4 regions of the Streptomyces sp. NBC_00316 genome follow, and region 4 is predicted to be linked to each of the others. Evidence: riboswitches for the same ligand, from Rfam matches in the RefSeq annotation. Region 4 holds a riboswitch; each other region holds the start of a gene.
The links. A riboswitch is a leader RNA that binds a small molecule or an ion and turns the genes downstream of it on or off. The one in region 4 is predicted to bind cyclic di-AMP.
Positions count from the first base shown of each region.

Region 1: it holds a riboswitch for cyclic di-AMP, as region 4 does, so the genes downstream of both, OG878_RS23940 (transglycosylase family protein) here and OG878_RS06205 (M23 family metallopeptidase) in region 4, are expected to answer to the same signal.
Region 2: it holds a riboswitch for cyclic di-AMP, as region 4 does, so the genes downstream of both, OG878_RS21245 (M23 family metallopeptidase) here and OG878_RS06205 (M23 family metallopeptidase) in region 4, are expected to answer to the same signal.
Region 3: it holds a riboswitch for cyclic di-AMP, as region 4 does, so the genes downstream of both, OG878_RS16450 (C40 family peptidase) here and OG878_RS06205 (M23 family metallopeptidase) in region 4, are expected to answer to the same signal.

Region 1 is NZ_CP108023.1:5,363,161-5,368,011, forward strand. Features, by position in the region: gene OG878_RS23930 (cytochrome P450 family protein) at 1-352, shown strand, start outside; gene OG878_RS23935 (transglycosylase family protein) at 459-1,388, shown strand; cyclic di-AMP (ydaO/yuaA leader) riboswitch at 1,689-1,860, shown strand; gene OG878_RS23940 (transglycosylase family protein) at 1,862-2,572, shown strand; gene eno (phosphopyruvate hydratase) at 2,854-4,140, shown strand; gene OG878_RS23950 (FtsB family cell division protein) at 4,368-4,838, shown strand.
Region 2 is NZ_CP108023.1:4,776,713-4,781,563, forward strand. Features, by position in the region: gene OG878_RS21240 (PP2C family protein-serine/threonine phosphatase) at 1-888, shown strand, start outside; cyclic di-AMP (ydaO/yuaA leader) riboswitch at 1,159-1,311, shown strand; gene OG878_RS21245 (M23 family metallopeptidase) at 1,323-2,438, shown strand; gene OG878_RS21250 (aldo/keto reductase) at 2,615-3,559, shown strand; gene OG878_RS21255 (PrsW family intramembrane metalloprotease) at 3,564-4,851, opposite strand, start outside.
Region 3 is NZ_CP108023.1:3,726,160-3,731,010, reverse strand. Features, by position in the region: gene OG878_RS16460 (C40 family peptidase) at 1-261, opposite strand, end outside; gene OG878_RS16455 (hypothetical protein) at 620-973, shown strand; gene OG878_RS16450 (C40 family peptidase) at 1,066-2,223, opposite strand; cyclic di-AMP (ydaO/yuaA leader) riboswitch at 2,222-2,386, opposite strand; gene pcrA (DNA helicase PcrA) at 2,659-4,851, shown strand, end outside.
Region 4 is NZ_CP108023.1:1,373,596-1,378,446, reverse strand. Features, by position in the region: gene OG878_RS06210 (alpha-galactosidase) at 1-1,477, shown strand, start outside; cyclic di-AMP (ydaO/yuaA leader) riboswitch at 1,760-1,919, shown strand; gene OG878_RS06205 (M23 family metallopeptidase) at 1,923-2,792, shown strand; gene OG878_RS06200 (SGNH/GDSL hydrolase family protein) at 2,963-3,826, shown strand; gene OG878_RS06195 (STM4011 family radical SAM protein) at 3,888-4,805, opposite strand; gene OG878_RS06190 (STM4012 family radical SAM protein) at 4,814-4,851, opposite strand, start outside.

The DNA.
Region 1 (4,851 bases), 4.0 Mb from region 4:
CGGCGGGCAGCGGATCGCGACGGGCGACCCCGTACTGGTGGTGCTCGCCGCCGCCGACCGGGACCCGGAAAGGTTCGCGGACCCCGACACGCTCGACCTCGCCCGGCGTGACAATCAGCACCTCGGCTACGGGCACGGCATCCACTACTGTCTGGGGGCGCCGCTCGCCCGGCTGGAGGGCCAGGCGGCCCTCGCCACGCTGTTGAGACGCCTGCCTGACCTGCGGCTTGCAGGGGAACCTACCGATTTGCGCTGGCGCGGTGGGCTCATCATGCGCGGACTGCGCACTCTTCCCGTGGAGTTCGAACCCGGACATCGCTGCGACGAAGGTGACTCGCTGTCAACTCCGTGACTTTCACGTGATCTGTGCTGCATCGACTTGTGACAAGCGTTCGACTGCGGATACGTTCACCGTTCGACGCACCCGTCACTTTGTCAGTCACACGGAAGGCACTCCCATGGGCTCCGCGAACGGCAGGCACCGTCGCCCTCGTCAGGCACCCGCCATCGTCGTCGCCGCAGGCGTGACCGGCTCGGCCATCGCCATCCCGCTGCTCGGCGCGGCCGGTGCACACGCGGCCGACGCCACGACCTGGGACCGGGTCGCCGAGTGCGAGAGCGGCGGCATGTGGAGTGCCGACCTCGGCAACGGCTTCTACGGCGGTCTCCAGTTCTCCCAGGACGCCTGGAAGTCGTACGGAGGTGAGGCGTACGCCCCGCGTGCCGACCTCGCCAGCCGCTCGCAGCAGATAGCGATCGCCGAGAAGGTCCTGGACGACAAGGGGCCGAAGGCGTGGCCCAGCTGTGCGGTGATCTCCGGCCTCACGGTGGACGGGGCGCTGCCGGGCGTCGACCCGGGCACCGTGCCGTCGGCCGAACCGACCGAGGGCGCGCAGGAGTCCGGCGGGGTGAGCGCGTCGGACGGTGCGAAGTCGTCCACCAAGGCGTCGGAGAGCGCCTCGAAGAAGTCGTCGGGCAAGGCATCGGACAAGAAGTCGAGCGAATCGACGTCCGATACATCTGATTCATCCGATTACTCCGAATCGACCGACTCCTCTGATTCCTCGGACTCTTTCGGCGGTGAGTCGAGCGGCAAGCACCGCGGCGCGCCGGCCTCCGAAGTGGGCCAGGACACAGGGGCGGGCAACGGCCGGGAGTCGGGCCGCCATGCTTCCCGCGGGGACAGCGAGGGGCGTGACGCAGGCGCCCCGGCGGCCGACGGCTCCTACGAGGTGCGGCCCGGCGACAACTTGTGGGCGATTGCTGATGCACATCACGTCCCCGGCGGGTGGCCCGCGCTCTATGAGGTGAACAAGGACGCCGTCGGCGCCGACCCGAACCTCATTCTCCCTGGCCAGAGCCTCGCTCTCGATGTGAAGGTGAACTGAGACCGGTCTGATCAACAGCTAAAAATGCCCCCAAAATAGGGGTAGTTCAGAGGCCTATGTCCGCTTATGCGTAAGTGAGACATGGGTCTCTTTGCGTCAACTGGCGTGTCGCATCTGCGGAGTCCGTCCGCATCGCCCCCGACCTGCGAAAACGATGACGAGCCGGATGCAAGTAAGGGTTGATTGTCCGGTATGTCCATCTTTGAATATGGGGGTTGCCTATGTTTACGGTCGGAACTGCTCGCACCGCGGGCCCCGTCGATCGTCACGCCGAATCCTGCCGTCGGTCGAAGGGAACAGACGCGTAAAGCGCCGTAGGCAGGAGCGGGGGACCCAGGTAAGCCGCCGGGGCCGATGGTCGAAAGACCGTCAGCATCGGCTCGGGGTGAAGTCGCACGCCAGGACGTGCGACCGGGCAACTCACTAGGCCCGAACCCGACAGCTCACCTCGTAGGCGTCGGTGAGGAGATTCCATGCTGCTGAACAGCAAGGGCAAGCACCGTCGCCCGTCCAAGGCCGTCCGTGTCGCCACGCTCGCGGGTGTTGCCGGTGCCGCCATCGCCGTTCCCCTGATGGGTGCGACCAACGCCTCCGCCGCGTCCGTCGCCACGTGGGACGCCGTCGCCCAGTGCGAGTCCGGTGGCAACTGGTCCATCAACACCGGCAACGGCTACTACGGCGGCCTGCAGTTCTCGCAGTCCAGCTGGGCCGCCGCCGGCGGTACGAAGTACGCCCCGCGGGCCGACCTGGCCACCAAGGCCCAGCAGATCGCCACCGCCGAGGTGCTCCTCGACATGCAGGGCCCGGGCGCCTGGTCCTGTGCGGGTGCGGGCAACCTCACCAACGACGGTGTCGACCCGGGTGTCGACACCGGCGCGACGCAGAGCACCCCGGCCGCGCAGTCGAAGCCGGCCGCGCCGAAGCCCGCCGAGCACACCGAAGCCCCCGCCGCCTCCCGCTCGGACCGCGGCACCGCGGCCAGGAAGACCGTCACCACGCCGGCCGGCGAGAAGGTCGCGAAGGGCGACGGTGAGTACACCGTCAAGTCCGGCGACTCGCTCAGCAAGATCGCCGCGGCGCACAAGGTCAAGGGCGGCTGGCAGCAGCTGTTCAAGCTCAACAAGAACATCGTCGAGGACGCCGACCTGATCTACCCGGGTCAGCAGCTCCACCTGACGAAGTAGTACGACCCTGCAGAAGAGGGCTCTCCTCTCCCTGAGCACCCCGACCCGGCGCGGATTCCCCCGTACGCGCCGGGCCGGGGTTTCTGCGCTCTCCGTTCACCTGTTGTAGTTACCGGCCAGTAGATTTCTTGATCTTTGTCCGCCTATGGGGGCCCTTGGGTCCTTTTTCGTCCCAGGAGTCGGGCGGTCGCCGAACGCAGTGGTCCGGGACGGTTAGGCTCTTGTCGCAAGGCCAAAGCGACCCTGCACAAACAGCGTCATATCCCAGAAGGAGATGCCTCGTGCCGTCCATCGACGTCGTCGTAGCCCGGGAAATCCTCGACTCCCGCGGAAACCCCACGGTCGAGGTCGAGGTCGGCCTCGACGACGGCAGCACGGGCCGTGCTGCCGTTCCGTCCGGCGCCTCCACCGGTGCGTTCGAGGCCATTGAGCTTCGCGACGGTGACCCCAACCGCTACCAGGGCAAGGGCGTCGAGAAGGCCGTCCTCGCCGTGATCGAGCAGATCGGCCCGGAGCTCGTCGGCTACGACGCGACCGAGCAGCGGCTGATCGACCAGGCCATGTTCGACCTGGACGCCACCGAGAACAAGGGCTCGCTCGGCGCCAACGCGATCCTCGGCGTCTCGCTGGCCGTCGCGCACGCCGCCTCCGAGGCATCGGACCTGCCGCTGTTCCGCTACCTCGGTGGCCCGAACGCGCACCTGCTGCCCGTCCCGATGATGAACATCCTCAACGGTGGGTCGCACGCCGACTCCAACGTGGACATCCAGGAGTTCATGATCGCCCCGATCGGTGCGGAGTCCTTCTCCGAGGCCCTGCGCTGGGGCGCCGAGGTCTACCACACGCTGAAGAAGGTCCTGAAGACCAAGGGTCTGTCGACCGGTCTCGGTGACGAGGGCGGCTTCGCGCCGAACCTGGAGTCGAACCGCGCCGCCCTGGACCTCATCGTCGAGGCGATCAAGGAGGCCGGTTACGTCCCGGGCCGCGACATCGCGCTCGCGCTCGACGTCGCCGCGTCCGAGTTCTACAAGGACGGCTCGTACGAGTTCGAGGGCAAGTCCCGTTCGGCCGCCGAGATGACCGAGTACTACGAGGAGCTCGTCTCCGCGTACCCGCTGGTCTCCATCGAGGACCCGCTGTACGAGGACGACTGGGCCGGCTGGAAGGTCATCACCGACAAGCTCGGCTCCAAGGTGCAGATCGTCGGCGACGACCTCTTCGTCACCAACCCGGAGCGTCTGGCCCGTGGCATCGAGGAGGGCTCCGCCAACGCCCTGCTCGTCAAGGTCAACCAGATCGGTTCGCTGACCGAGACCCTGGACGCCGTCGAACTGGCCCAGCGCAACGGCTTCAAGTGCATGATGTCCCACCGCTCCGGCGAGACCGAGGACGTCACCATCGCCGACCTCGCGGTCGCGGTGAACTGCGGTCAGATCAAGACCGGCGCCCCGGCCCGCTCGGACCGTGTCGCCAAGTACAACCAGCTGCTGCGCATCGAGGAGATCCTCGACGACGCGGCGGTGTACGCGGGCCGCTCCGCCTTCCCGCGGTTTCGCCCTGCGAACTGAACAGGCACAGCGCCCTGCGAACTGAACAGCACAGCGCCCCGCGAACTGAACAGGCACAGCGCCCTGCGAGCTGATGCAGTGCGGCGCTCCGTGCACTGATCGGCGCAGCAAGGGCTGATCGCAGGCCGCAGGCCCGTCACGGGTCAAAGGCCCCGGCCTCCGACCGTCCCCGCACTCGGTCCCGTACCGTGTGCGGGGACGGACGTGCGTAATGGGGAGGCGGAGACATGGCCGCGAAGGACCGGGACCGGTTCTCCACCGCGACCCGGCTGCGGCTGCTCGGAGAGCAGACCGCCGCCCGCGTCTACCGGTCCCAGAACCGTCGTCAGGCGCGTCGCTCCCGGCTCACCGGACGGGCCGCGTTCCTCGCGCTGGTCGTCTGTTCCCTGGTGGTGGCGCTCGCGTACCCGATGCGGCAGTACGTGTCGCAGCGCGACGAGATCGCCGACCAGGAGCGGCTGGCGCGGGAGGCGCAGACGCGCACCGAGGAGCTGCGCGACGAGAAGGCGCGCCTCCAGGACGACGCGTACATCCGGCGGCTGGCGCGGGAGCACCTGCACTACGTCCTTCCCGGGGAGACCGGTTACACGGTGGTCGACCCGGACGCGGCCAAGGAGCGCAGCGGGGGGCCGCAGGAGACCGACCGGCCGTGGCACTCGAACCTGTGGGACGGCGTGGACTCCGCCGACCGGAACTGACCTCTCCTCCGAC
Region 2 (4,851 bases), 3.4 Mb from region 4:
CTCACGGTCTCGATCCTCGCCGTCGTCATCAACGGGGTGGTACGGCACAGCAATGAGCAGCTGGCCTCGGCGCGGTTCATCGCGGAGACCGCCATGCGGGCCGTGCTGCCGGCCCCCATGGACCGGATCGGGGGGCTCCGCGTCGCGGCGCGGTACGAGGCGGCCCAGGCGGACGAGTACGTCGGCGGCGACCTGTTCGCCGTGGCCGAGAGTCCGCACGGGGTGCGGCTCGTGGTCGGGGACGTGCGCGGCAAGGGGCTCCAGGCGGTCGAGGCGGTGGCCGTGATCATCGGTGCGTTCCGGGAGGCCGCCGAGCAGGAGGACTCGCTGGAGTGCGTGGCGCAGCGGCTGGAACGGGCGCTGGCGCGGGAGGGGGCGCGGCAGCGCGGTATCGATCCGGTCGAGGGGTTCGTGACCGCCGTGCTCGCCGAGATCCCGCCCGGCGCGGCCGAGGTGCGGATCGTCAACCGCGGCCACCCCGAGCCCATTCTGATCCACCCCGACGGCACACTGGACGTGCTGGTGCCGTCGGTGCCCGCGCTGCCGCTCGGCATGGACCTGGGGGTGTGGCCGGACCGGGCCGACGTATGGGGTCTGGCCGCCGGTGCGACGCTGCTCGCCTTCACGGACGGGCTCTCCGAGGCCCGAGACCCGCAAGGGGTCTTCTACGATCCGGCGGCCCGGCTGCGCGGCCGGATCTTTCCCGGGCCCGAGGAGCTGCTGTCCGCGCTCTCCGACGACGTGCGGCTGCACACCGGTGGCAAGTCCACCGACGACATGGCGCTGCTCGCTGTCGAGCGCCCCGCGGAGGGGCAGCCGGAGCGGCGGACGACGGTGAAGATCGTGGGACGTGATGCGCGTGCGAGCGAAGGAAATCCGAGCCGGTGAGAAGACTCGGCCGAGCCGGTGAGAGGGCTGTGCGGGCCGATGCCACTGTCCGTGACCGAAGGACGCCGCTCCGCATAACATTTGACGCAACGTCAGAAACCGGGTAATGACTGAGAGGCGATCAACTCGCCCGATTCCGCCCGATTGTGTCCCGTAAAGTCCAGGCCAAGGCCGTCAACGATCAGTGGGAACGGCTTGGAATCGGGCCCGTGTGTCTATTAACGTTCGATAACGCAGCGCGGTTGTCCCAGCCGTCGTCAGTGGCGGCACCGTGCGCGAGCGCCGAATTCCGCAAGGGAACCGGGGAACCACCTACATGGGGTGAATCGGACACCTGTGTCTCGTGAGAGGCAGAGGGATCCGTAGGAGACCTTCCTGCTCCGAACCCGTCAGCTAACCCGGTAGGCGAGAAGGAAGGAAAGGAGTGCGCCCCCGTGGCGTCCAACAAGCCTGCCCCCGAAGCCCCCTCCCGGTTCGGCTCCGACTTCGCGAGCGAGTACGGAAACGACCGGAGAACCGAATTCGGCGCCGAGTTCACCACTGACCTCGCGGCCGACGGCTTCGGTGAGAGTGACCGGTCCTGGGAGGAATGGAATCCCACCGAGGAGTCCGTCCGCCCCGTGCGCGGCAGGCATCGCGTCGCCAAGCAGCGCAACGGACTCGCCCGCAGCTCCACGGTGCTCGGAGTCGGCGTCATCGCGGCCGTCGGCGCGGGTGGCATGGCCACCGCGCAGAGCAAGCCGCCGGTCTCCATCTCCCTTCCCGACTCCCTCGCGGACAACCTCCCCGATGCCAAGTCCCTTCCCGGCGTAGGCAGTCTGTTCGCCGACGACTCCGTCGACCAGGCGAAGGCCGCAGACTCCGCGGCCCCGCTCACCAGCGCCGGCATCACCACCGCCGAGGCCGAGCAGGGCGCCACCGACGCCGGCGAGGCACTGCGCGCCCGCATCCTCCAGCAGGCCGAGCAGCAGCAGAACGCCGCCGACGCGGAGGCCAAGGCCGCCGAGGAGAAGGCCGCTGCCGAGAAGGCCGCCGCCGAGGCCAAGGCGAAGCAGGACGCCGCGGAGGCCAAGGCCGCCGCCGAGAAGAAGAAGGCGGAGGAAGCCGCGAAGGCGAAGGCCGAGGCCGAACGGATCGCCAAGCTCGCCGCCTCCTACACCATCCCCACCTCCTCGTACACGATCACCTCGACCTTCGGTGAAGCCGGTTCGATGTGGTCCTCCGGCTACCACACCGGCCTCGATTTCGCGGCGCCCACCGGCACCCCGATCAAGGCCGTCCACACCGGCACCATCAAGTCGGCGGGCTGGTCCGGCTCGTACGGCTACCGCACGGTCCTGGAGCTGGAGGACGGTACGGAGCTGTGGTTCTGCCACCAGTCGTCGATCGACGTCACCGTCGGCCAGAAGGTCACCACCGGTGACACCATCGGCCGCGTCGGCGCCACCGGCAATGTCACCGGGCCCCACCTCCACCTGGAGGTCCACACCCCGGCCGGGACCGGCATCGACCCGATGACCTGGCTGCGCGACAAGGGCCTCACCGTCTGAGCCCGCGCCGGTTCCCCGGCACCCGAACCCCGGCAGTCCTGACGCTCACCCCCCGACGTCAGGGCTGCCGGTCCGGTTTTCGCGGGTCCCGGCGCCTCGCCCTCGCGGGCGGGATGCCGGCTGTGTACATGCCCTCTGCATGGAATAGCGGGCGCGGTGGAATTCGTTGATCCACTATGACTTCTTTCCGTAAGCTCGGCTCTTCCGACCTTCAGGTCTTCCCGCTCGCCCTCGGTGGCAACGTCTTCGGCTGGACCGCCGACGAGGCGCAGTCGTTCGCCGTGCTCGACGCCTACGCCGCGGCGGGCGGCAACTTCATCGACACCGCCGACGCGTACTCCGCCTGGGTCCCGGGCAACGAGGGCGGCGAGTCGGAGACGATCATCGGCAAGTGGCTCGCCGCCCGCGGCAACCGCTCCGACGTCGTCGTCGCCACCAAGGTGGGCTCCCACCCCGCATACAAGGGACTCTCCGCCACGACCATCAAGGCCGCGGCCGAGGAATCGCTGCGCCGGCTCGGCACCGACCACATCGACCTCTACTACACGCACTTCGACGACGAGACCGTCCCGGTCGAGGAGATCATCACCGCCCTCGACCGGCTGGTGAAGGACGGCAAGGTGCGCGCCATCGCCGCTTCCAACATCAGCCCGGAGCGGCTCCAGGCCTCCCTGGACTTCTCGGAACGCGAGGGGCTCGCCCGGTACGTCGCGCTGCAGCCGCACTACAACCTGGTCTCCCGCGACACCTACGAGGGCGAGCTCCAGGAGACGGCCGCCCGCGCCGGGCTCGCCGCCGTCCCGTACTTCGCCCTGGCTTCGGGCTTCCTCACCGGCAAGTACCGCCCGGGTGCGTCGGTGGAGAGCGCCCGCGCCGAAAAGGCCGGCCAGCACCTGGAGTCGGAGCGGGGGCAGAAGGTCCTGGCCGCACTCGACAAGGTCGCCAAGGAGCGCGACGCCGAGATCGCGACGGTCGCCCTGGCCTGGCTCGCCGCCCAGCCGACCGTTGCCGCGCCGATCGCCTCGGCCCGCACGGTCGAGCAGATGCCCGCCCTGGTGGCCGTCGCCGGCCTTCAGCTGACCGAGCAGGAGCTGGCGGAACTCACCGGAGCGTCCGCCTGAGTCCCTACCAGGAGCGCCCGGGCGGTCGGCTGCCGTAGGGCGGCCGGGTGTGGGGCGGCAGATACGGGGAGGGGCCGTAGCCGCCGTACTGCTGGTGCGGGGCCGGTCCCGGGACCGGCCCCGGGGGCATGTACCGGGGGCGCAGGCGACCCGATGCCTGCGCCGCGTACGCCAGGGCGGGGCCGGCCACATCCCTGCGCTGCCAGAGGTGGTGCAGCAGTTCCAGCTCGCGCGCCGCGAAGTCCGGGTCCGCCACTCCGCGGCGGGCCCGGCGCCGCAGGAACGCCAGGGACGTCGCGAACGACTCGTATTCGGCGACCGCACGGGCCGCCGCCTTGCCACGCGCCTTGGCCTGCGCCCTGGCGTGGCTGCGGACCTGCGCCGCGACCCGGTTGCTGCCGTACGCCGGGAGGTGGGGCTGCGGGTGACCGGCCGCCGCGTATCCGGGTGCCGCGTATCCGACGGCTGCATATCCGGGGGCTGCGTATCCGGGCGCCGGGTAGCCGTAGCCCGGGCCGGCGTAGGAGGTCGCGTACGGCGCTGCGTACCCGTGCGCCTGCTGGCGGCGGGCCACGTCCCGGGCCATGCCGCGGGCCCGTATCGACGAGAGCGCGAGGGGCTCGGCCGGGGTCAGCCAGCCGGCCGCCGCATAGGCGGGCAGCTCGGTCTCCAGAGTGCGCAGCTCACGCTGGCGCGACCAGATCACCAGCCAGGTGACCAGCCCGAAGACCGGAACCATGAACACCCCGTACACGACATAGAAGCCGTACGGGCCGAACACCGCCGAGCCGTTCCACAGGGCGTGCATACCCATCGCGAGAAACAGCCCGAGCAGCGGCAGCAGGATCCGGCGGAGGCGCCGGCGGCGTGCGGCCATCGCCGCGAAGCCGAAGCCCAGACCGGTCAGCACGGTGAAGAGCGGATGCGCGAACGGCGTCATCACCCCGCGTACGAAGAACGTCGCGGCGGTCACCGACGCGAAGCCCGAGCCGATCTGCTGGTCCTCGCCGAAGGCATTGCCCAGATAGAGGATGTTCTCGGTGAAGGCGAAGCCGGTCGCGGTGAAGCCGGCGATCACCACACCGTCGACGACGCCGCTGAAGTCCCGCCGCCGGAAAAGGAAGATCAGCAGGACCGCGGCGGCCTTCGCGCTCTCCTCGACGACCGGGGCTATCACCGTGGCCCCGAGAGTGTCCGCACTTGCCGGGTCGGCGGTGGCCGTCGCGATCCAGTGGGTCGCGAACGAATTCGCGATGATCGCGACCAGGGCGGCGGCGCAGGCGCCCCAGCCG
Region 3 (4,851 bases), 2.4 Mb from region 4:
CTCGTCGCGCAGCGCGCCCAGCGACTCGGTGACGGTGGCCGCCTTCTCCTTCGCGCCGTTGTACTGCTCGGTGGCGACCTCCGCGTCGTGGTACAGCCGGTCCACCTTGGCCTTGATCTGGGCGGGGGTGAGCTGTGGCTCGGCATGTGCGGAGCCCGGGAGGGCGGCGGCGGTTGCAGCCCCGGCAAGGGCGAGGGTGGCTGCGGTGCGGGCAGCGGAGCCGGTGCGCGGGAGCTGCTTGGGTTTTCGATGAGCGGCCACGGGGGGCGGGGTTCCTTGCTCTCGACTGCCCGTCGGGGCCTACCGGCGGGCCCGCGGAGGTCCGGCGGCGGGGTGCCAACAGGGGGAGCGGCCCGCCACCGGACTCTTCGGCGGGGTGACCGGCCTGCCGTCCGGGTGCGGAGCGGCGGTGAGCCGGTCACCTGGATAGGGACGCTAAACCCGGGACAGGGAGGAGAGACGTAATGACTGCTATTGCCTGAATTTGGCGAGGCGATGTCCTCGAGTGACCGGGAAAACCGCACCGGGTTCAGACAGCCGGTGCAGGCCCGACTGAAATGCCGAGGAGACCCCACCTCGCCGAAGAGTGGTGATATGGCCCCGGCTAGGCTGCGGCCCCATGGACGTACTCATCAATGTCTTCGTCGCGCTGCACATCATCGGTATCGCCTCCCTGCTGGGCGGCTTCCTGACCCAGATGAAGGCGATGGGTGCCGGCACGGCGCGCTTCGTCCCGGCGATGCTGCACGGTGCGCTGACCATGCTGGTCACCGGTGTCGTGCTGGTCGGGCTCAACCAGGCGGACGACCACCCGGTCAACAACATCAAGATCGGCGTGAAGCTCGCGGTCCTGGTCGTGATCCTCGCGCTGGTCTACGTCAAGCGGGACGAGGAGAAGGTCGAGAAGGGCGTCTTCGCGGCGGTCGGCGGGCTGACGGTCGCCAACATCTTCATTGCGACGCTCTGGACCTGAGCCGGTCCTCCCGGCCGACGGACGAGCCCCTGCGGATCCTTCCGAAGGGGCTCGTCGCATGAAGCGCATGGATCCGCGCTGCGGGGAGCGTGCTAGGCGGGCCGCACGCTGCCGTAGATCGGCATGTAGTAGATCGACTCCTCGCGGACGTTCGCCCCCGGCTTCGGGGCGTGGACCATCATGCCGTCCCCCTCGTAGATGCCGACGTGGCTGATGTCGTCGTAGAAGAAGACGAGGTCGCCCGGCTGCAGATCCGCCGTCGCGATCCGGGTGCCGATCTCGACCTGGTCCCAGGTGGTGCGCGGTATGTCGACGCCCGCGGCCTTCCAGGCGGCCTGGGTCAGTCCCGAGCAGTCGTACGAGGAGGGGCCGGTGGCACCCCAGACGTACGGCTTGCCCATCTGGGAGCGGGCGAAGGCGAGGGCCTTCTCCCCCTTCGTCGTCGTCGTGGTGGTGCTGCTGCCCGAACCGGTCCCGGTGCTCGTCCCCGTGCCGCTGCCGGATGCGGCCTGCTGCGCCGCCTCGTCCGCCTTGCGCTTCGCCTCGGCCTGCTGACGGGCGAGTTCCTCCGCCTTGCGCTTGGCCTCCGCCTCCTTCTTGCGCTCCAGCGCCGCGAGCCGCGCCTTCTCCTCGGCCGTCAGCTTCGACAGCATCGCGCGCGCCTCGCCCAGCTTCTTCTGGACGTTCTCCTTGCTGGTCCGCAAGGTGTCCTGCGACTCGGTGAGCGCCTCCAGGCTCGTCACCGCCTCCGCCCGCTTCTTCGACGCCGCGGCCTGCTGCGTACGGAAGTCCGTGACGGCCTTCTGCTGCCGGCCCGCCATCCGGTCCATCAGCTGGTTCTGGTCGAAGTACGACTGCGGGTCGTCGGCCAGGAAGAAGGTGGCGGTCGGCGCGATGGAGCCGGTGCGGTACTGCGCAGCCGCGTAGTTGCCGAGTTCCCTGCGGGCTTCGTTCAGCTTGTCGGCACGCCTGGCCACATCGTCCAGCAGGGCGTCGACCTTGCCCCGCTGTGCGGTGGAGGCCTCCTTCGCCTGGTTGTACTTCTGGGTCGCGGTGCCCGCCTGCCGGTAGAGGTCGTCGACCTTCTTCTGCACATCCTCGATGCTGGGCTTCGGCGAGGCCGGGGCGGCCGTGGCGCTCTGTGTGGACAGCAGGGTCACACCTGCCAGAGCGGCCGTCGTGAGTCCGACAGCGGGGGTGGTGCTGCGCACCCGGGTGCGCGGTTTGCGGTGCGACGCCAAGGCAGGCATCTCCTTCCGTGGACCGCCTACCGGGTTAGCTGTCGGGTTCGGGCGGAACGGAAGGCTGCCCTACGGTCCGAGTGGGGACATGGACCGATTCACCCCGGTTGTGCGTATGGGTCCCCGGTTCCGAACTCCCGTGAAGGCAGCCCGGATTCGGCGCGGGTGCCCGTTTCGGCGTGGATCGCCTCAAGGGAGGACGGGCCGCCCGTCGGAGCACGCTAGCCAACCCATGGTGCTGCTGTGAAGGTTGATGTTCGATATGCCCGATACATTTTCGTGACCTTGGCGACGGGGCGGCGGTACGGGCCCGGCAGCCCGTCCTTCCCTTACGGGACGTGGCCGGACGATCTCCGTACGTGCTCGCACGTCCGCCCGTGTACGCACCGTGCTTCACCATGCGGCCCGCACGGTGTCGGTGCGGCGGCCTAGACTCGTCAAGCGATGAGCAGCCTCTTTGACGACAGCTTCCTGGCCGGCCTCCAGCACTCGGAGGAAGAGCCCCCGCCGCCCCCCGAGGACTCCGCACCCGAAGCGGTGCCGGAGGACCTCTTCGCGGGCGTATTCGACGCGCCCCCGCCACCCCGGGACGCGTACTACCGGGACGGCGCCCACCGCCCCGTCATCGACGCTGCCGCCCTTCTCGACGGGCTGAACACCGAGCAGCGCGCCGCCGTCGTGCATGCGGGGTCACCGCTGCTCATCGTCGCCGGAGCCGGCTCCGGCAAGACCCGGGTGCTCACCCACCGCATCGCCCATCTGCTGGCCGAGCGCGGGGTGCACCCCGGCCAGATCCTGGCGATCACCTTCACCAACAAGGCCGCGGGCGAGATGAAGGAGCGCGTCGAGCAGCTCGTCGGACCGCGGGCGAACGCGATGTGGGTCATGACGTTCCACAGCGCGTGCGTACGGATCCTGCGCCGCGAGTCGAAGAAGCTCGGCTTCACCTCGTCCTTCTCGATCTACGACGCCGCCGACTCCAAGCGGCTGATGGCCCTGGTCTGCCGCGATCTGGACCTCGACCCGAAGCGCTTCCCGCCGAAGGCGTTCACGGCGAAGGTCTCGAACCTGAAGAACGAGCTGATCGACGAGGAGACCTTCGCCGGTCAGGCCGCGGACGGCTTCGAGAAGACGCTCGCCCAGGCCTACGCGATGTACCAGTCCCGGCTGCGCGAGGCCAACGCACTGGACTTCGACGACATCATCATGACGACGGTCCACCTGCTCCAGGCGTTCCCCGATGTCGCCGAGCACTACCGCCGCCGCTTCCGGCACGTCCTCGTCGACGAGTACCAGGACACCAACCACGCGCAGTACACGCTCGTACGCGAACTGGTGGGCCCGGCCGGACCGGCCGACGCCCCGGCCGAGCTGTGTGTCGTGGGTGACGCGGACCAGTCGATCTACGCCTTCCGCGGCGCGACCATCCGCAACATCCTCCAGTTCGAGGAGGACTACCCGAACGCGACGACGATCCTGCTGGAGCAGAACTACCGCTCCACGCAGACGATCCTCTCCGCGGCCAACGCGGTCATCGAACGCAACGAGAGCCGCCGTCCCAAGAACCTCTGGACGAATGCGGGCGAGGGCGCCAGGATCACCGGCTACGTCGCCGACACCGAGCACGACGAGGCGCAGTTCGTCGCCGACGAGATCGACCGGCTGACCGACGCGGGCGACGCCAAGGCCGGAGACGTCGCCATCTTCTACCGGACGAACGCGCAGTCCCGCGTCTTCGAGGAGATCTTCATCCGCGTCGGCCTGCCCTACAAGGTCGTCGGCGGCGTGCGCTTCTACGAGCGCAAGGAGGTCCGGGACGTCCTGGCCTACCTCCGAGTCCTCGCCAACCCCGAGGACACCGTCCCGCTGCGCCGCATTCTGAACGTGCCGAAGCGCGGCATCGGCGACCGCGCCGAGGCGATGATCGACGCACTGTCGCTGCGCGAGAAGATCACGTTCCCGCAGGCGCTGCGCCGCGTCGACGAGGCGTACGGTATGGCGGCCCGGTCGGCGAACGCCGTCAAGCGGTTCAACACGCTGATGGAGGAACTCCGCACGATCGTGGAGTCCGGCGCGGGCCCCGCAGTGGTGCTGGAGGCCGTCCTGGAGCGGACCGGCTATCTCGCGGAGCTCCAGGCATCCACCGACCCGCAGGACGAGACCCGCATCGAGAACCTTCAGGAACTCGCCGCCGTCGCCCTCGAATTCGAGCAGGAGCGGGGCGAGGAGGAGGGCGCGGGCACGCTGGCCGAATTCCTGGAGAAGGTCGCACTCGTCGCCGACTCCGACCAGATCCCCGACGAGGACACGGACGGCTCCGGCGTCATCACGCTGATGACACTGCACACCGCGAAGGGCCTCGAATTCCCGGTGGTGTTCCTGACCGGCATGGAGGACGGCGTCTTCCCGCACATGCGGGCGCTCGGGCAGGTCAAGGAGCTGGAGGAGGAGCGGCGTCTCGCGTACGTCGGAATCACCCGGGCCCGTGAGCGCCTGTACCTGACCCGGGCGGCGATGCGCAGTGCGTGGGGGCAGCCCTCGTACAACCCGCCGTCGCGGTTCCTCGAGGAGATCCCGGACCGGCATCTGCAGTGGAAGCGGACCGGACCGATGGCGGCCCCGGCCGGACCGACCTCG
Region 4 (4,851 bases):
CGCGGACGCAGCCGCCACCGAGGAGCACGGCGAGGTGTACGGCTGTGCGCTCGCCTGGTCCGGGTCGTGGCGGATCGCCGTGCAGCAGCTGCCCGACGGGCTCGTGCAGATCACCGGCGGGGCCGGATACGACGAGTCCGGGCTGCTGCGGCTCGCACCGGGGGAGACGTACACCACGCCCGTGTTCGCCGGCCTGTGGAGCCCCGAAGGATTCGGCGGGGCGAGCCGGGCCTGGCACGCCTGGCAGCTGGCCCACGTCGTCCCGGATGCCGCGAGCCTGCGGCCGGTGCTCTACAACTCCTGGGAGGCGACCGGCTTCGACATCGCGGAGGACCAGCAGCGCGCCCTCGCAGTCCGTGCAGCGGCCATGGGCGTCGAACTGTTCGTGGTGGACGACGCGTGGTTCGGGCGGCGCACCAGCGACCGGGCCGGACTCGGGGACTGGACCCCGAACCCCGAACGGTTCCCCGGTGGGCTGAAGCCCCTCGCCGACGAAGTGCACGCGCTCGGCATGCAGTTCGGTATCTGGGTCGAACCGGAAATGGTCAACGCCGACAGTGATCTGTATCGCGCGCACCCCGATTGGGTGCAGCACTTCCCCGGGCGGACCCGGACGGAGTTCCGTCATCAGCTGGTGCTCAATCTCGCCCGGAGCGATGTGCAGGCCTATCTGTGGGAACAGCTCGACACGCTGCTCTCCAGTGCCCCGGTCGACTATGTGAAATGGGACTTCAACCGCTGTTTCTCCGATGCGGGCTGGCCGGGCGAGGAGTATCCGCAAAGGCTCTGGACCGCACATGTGGATGCGTTGTACGCGTTGATCGACCGATTGCGGGCCGCCCACCCCGGTGTCGCCTTCGAGTCCTGTTCGGGCGGCGGCGGCCGGATCGACCTGGGGATCCTCGCCCGTACCGACCAGGTGTGGACCTCCGACAACACCGACCCGCTCGACCGGCTCGCCATCCAGGAGGGCTTCGGGCAGATCCATCCGGCGCGGGTGATGGCCGCCTGGGTCACCGACAGCCCGAACGTCCAGCTCAACAACCGGGTCAGCTCGCTGCGCTTCCGTTTCGTGAGCGCGATGGTCGGGGTGCTCGGAGTCGGCGGGGATCTCACCGAGTGGAGCGACGAGGAGCTGGCCGAGGCCCGGAGCTGGGTGGACCTCTACAAGGAGATCCGCCCGGTGGTGCAGCACGGGGCGCTGTACCGGCTGCGTGCGCCGCGCGGCGGTCTCAGTGCGGTGCAGTACACGCACGGTGACGAGACGGTGGTGCTCATGTGGCTGGAGGCGCAGAGGTACGGGGAGCGCCCACCGGCCCTGCGGCTGCGCGGACTCGACGCCGCGGCGACGTACACCTGCGTGGACACCGGGGTGGTCCACCACGGCTCCGTGCTCCTTCATCAGGGGCTCCGCACGGGGCTGCGGGGGGACCTGGACGCGCGGGTGCTGAGACTCCGCCGCGGAGAATGTTCATGACATGTCCGTATTGGTGCATTTAGCGGAACATGCCCCATTTAAACGGGAGATGATCGGCGACTCGTGAGCGGGATCATATCCGTGACGGTGTGTGGCGGCGCGGCGGGTGGGTAATCCGTCTGCCGCGCGGAATTCCAAGATCCCTGATCCACGGAGTGTGACCGGAATTCCGCGCCGATTTCCCGGCGTCGATTCCGTTGCGGAACCGGAGGCTTGTTATGCCCGTCCTCGCTCGTTTACGGTCACCGTCAATCCGGATGGACCGCCAAATCCTGCCGCCGTCCGGAATTCACACCCACTCATCGCGTGGCAGGAGCGGGGGAACCAGGTAAGCCGCCGATCGGGAAATCCGGCCGGCTCGGGGTGAAGTCGCACGACCTGCGACCGGGCATCTCCAGCCCTAACCCGACAGCTCACCTCGCAGGCGCCGGAGAGGAAATACTTCATGCCCATATCGGGTAAGCACCGCCGTCCGAAGTCCAGCACCATCGCTCGTGGCGTCGCCGCCGCCGGCGCCGGCGGGGCCGTCATCGCCCTTCCGCTGCTCGGCGCCACCGGTGCCCACGCCGCGGAGCAGGCCGTGCCCGCCGCCGCGAAGTCCGCCGCCACGGTGAACGCCGCCCCGGCCGCCCCGGTCGTGAAGAAGCAGGCCGAGACCCGGACGTACTCCGTCGTCTCCGGCGACTACCTGGCGAAGATCGCCGCCGACCAGAAGGTCGAGGGCGGCTGGCAGAAGCTGTTCCAGGACAACCGCACGGTCATCGGTGAGAACCCGAGCCTGATCGTCCCCGGCATGAAGCTGACCCTCGGCGGCACGGCGTCCGCCGCGGCCCCGTCGACCGCCCCCGCGCCGGCCGTCAAGCCTGCGGCCGCCCCCAAGCCCGCGGCCGCCGCCGGCGAGAGCAACAGCTCCGGCTACGTCCACCCGGTGCCCGGCAAGCACACCACCAACTACCGTGCGTCCGGCGCCAACTGGTCCAGCGGCAGCCACACCGGCATCGACTTCCCGGTCGCCACCGGCACCAGCGTGAAGGCGATCACCTCCGGCACCGTCGTCACCGCCGGCTGGGGCGGCGCGTACGGCAACCAGGTCGTCATCAAGCACGCCGACGGCCGCTACTCGCAGTACGGCCACCTGTCCTCGCTCTCCGTCTCGGCGGGCCAGACCGTGACCGTCGGCCAGCAGGTCGGCCTGTCGGGTGCCACCGGCAACGTCACCGGCCCGCACCTGCACTTCGAGGTCCGCACCGGCCCCGCGTACGGCTCGGACATCGACCCGGTCGCCTACCTGGCCTCGCACGGCATCTACGTCTGATCCGATCGGGCCTGATCCGAACGGCTGGGTGAAGGGGCGGTGCGCGGCGGTGCACCGCCCCTTCACTTATTCCCCCTTTACCAAAATCTGACCGGGTGGTCTATGTCACCTCCCGTCAACCCCTTATTACGGTCGCGTAGGTCACATTCGGCGGTGCAGGATGTGCCCTTGTGGCAGACGATTCGAGAAAAAATCAACGTGGCGTCAGTAACCGGTATGGCGCGATCGGGTCGTACGCAGCGATTGGCGACAGCTTCACCGAGGGAGTCGGTGACCTGGGTCCGGACGGAACCTTCGTCGGCTGGGCGGACCGCTTCGCGGTACTTCTCGCGGACCAGCTCCCCGACCCCGATGCGGCGACGGACACCGGCGGAACCGATGGATCCACCGGTCCGGCTCACGGGAATTTCCGGTACGCCAATCTCGCCGTACGCGGACGCCTCCTCGACCAGATCGTCGAGGAGCAGGTACCGCGCGCCAAGGAACTCGCCCCCGATCTGGTGAGCTTCTGCGCGGGCGGCAATGACATCATCCGGCCCGGCACCGACCCCGACGACGTGGCCGAGCGCTTCGAGCGCGCGGTCGCCGAACTGACCCGGTCCGTCGGCACTGTCATGGTCACCACCGGCTTCGACACCCGCGGCGTTCCCGTGCTGCGTCATCTGCGCGGCAAGATCGCCACGTACACCGCCCATGTGCGCTCCATCGCCGACCGCTACGACTGCCCGGTCCTCGACCTGTGGTCGCTCCGTTCCGTACAGGACAGGCGCGCCTGGGACGACGACCGGCTCCATCTGTCGCCCGAGGGACACACCCGGGTCGCGCTGCGCGCCGCCCAGGTCCTCGGCCTCGATGTGCCGGCCGACCCCGACCAGGAGTGGCCGCCGCAGGCCCAGCGCGGCACGCTCGAAGTGCGCCGCGACGACATCCACTGGGCGCGCGAGTATCTGGTGCCGTGGATCGGACGGCGGCTTCGCGGCGAGTCATCCGGCGACCACGTCGAGGCGAAGCGCCCCGACCTGCTGCCGCTGTAGTCGCCGCGTCGTACGCGATCACCGGACGGGCCCGTTCTCCCTCGGGCCCGTCCGGTTCTCCTCAGTCCCGTCCCGCGATCGAGGACAGCGGCAGCAACGGGCGTTCCCCGTGCCCCGGTGCGTGCAACGGGCCGGCCGGAACGCGCTCCAGGACGCCACCGGCGAAGACGTCGTACAGCGGCAGCGTCTCCAGATGCACATATCCGATGTGGCAGTCGCACACCGCGAGCGGACAGGCCTGCGGGCCCAACGCCCGCCGGTAGCTGCCGTCGTAGAGATTGCCGAGCTCGGCCGGGACGAAGTGGCAGCGACGCACCGTCCCGTCCCCGTCCACCGAGACGACCGACTCGCCGGTCCGGCAGGGCAGGCCGGCCGAGCGGTGCGGATGCCGGCTGTACGGGAAGAGCGGGTCGAGCGCCGTCCAGCGGTCCGCCTCCTCGTCCGTGTACGTGTGGCCCTCCGCGGCATTGACCCAGAGATAGACCTCGTCGGGCAGATCGGCGCGCAACCGCCGCGCCTCGTCGAAATGGCCGTCGAGGCCGACGACGCCGACGCTGTGGCGAACCCCCAGAGCGGTCAGCTCACGGCACTTGGCGAGGAACCGGTCGTACGGTGTCTGCCCCGGGTGGTACGTGCACCACAGCGCGATCCTGTCGCGCGCGGTTCCGTCCGCCTCGGCCAGCCACCGTGTCCGACCGCTGAGATTGGTCTGGATCGCGACCCGCCCGATGTGCGGCAGCTGCGCCAGCTCGACCAGTGCCCTGCGGTACCAGGAGCGGACCAGCCCTTCGCCCCACGGCGTGAACAGCACCGAGATCCGGTCGCCGGTCTGCGCCGCCACCCACGCGGTGAACCGCTCCAGCGCGGCACGGTCCGCGCGCAGCTGCTCCGGGCTGTCGCGCCGCTTGGCGAACGGGCAGTACGGGCAGTCGTAGTCGCACGACGCCAGCGGACCGCGGTACAGGATCGTCAGGTCCATGGGCGCGCTCACTTCAGTTCGTACGCGGCCATCGCGGCCCGTACGG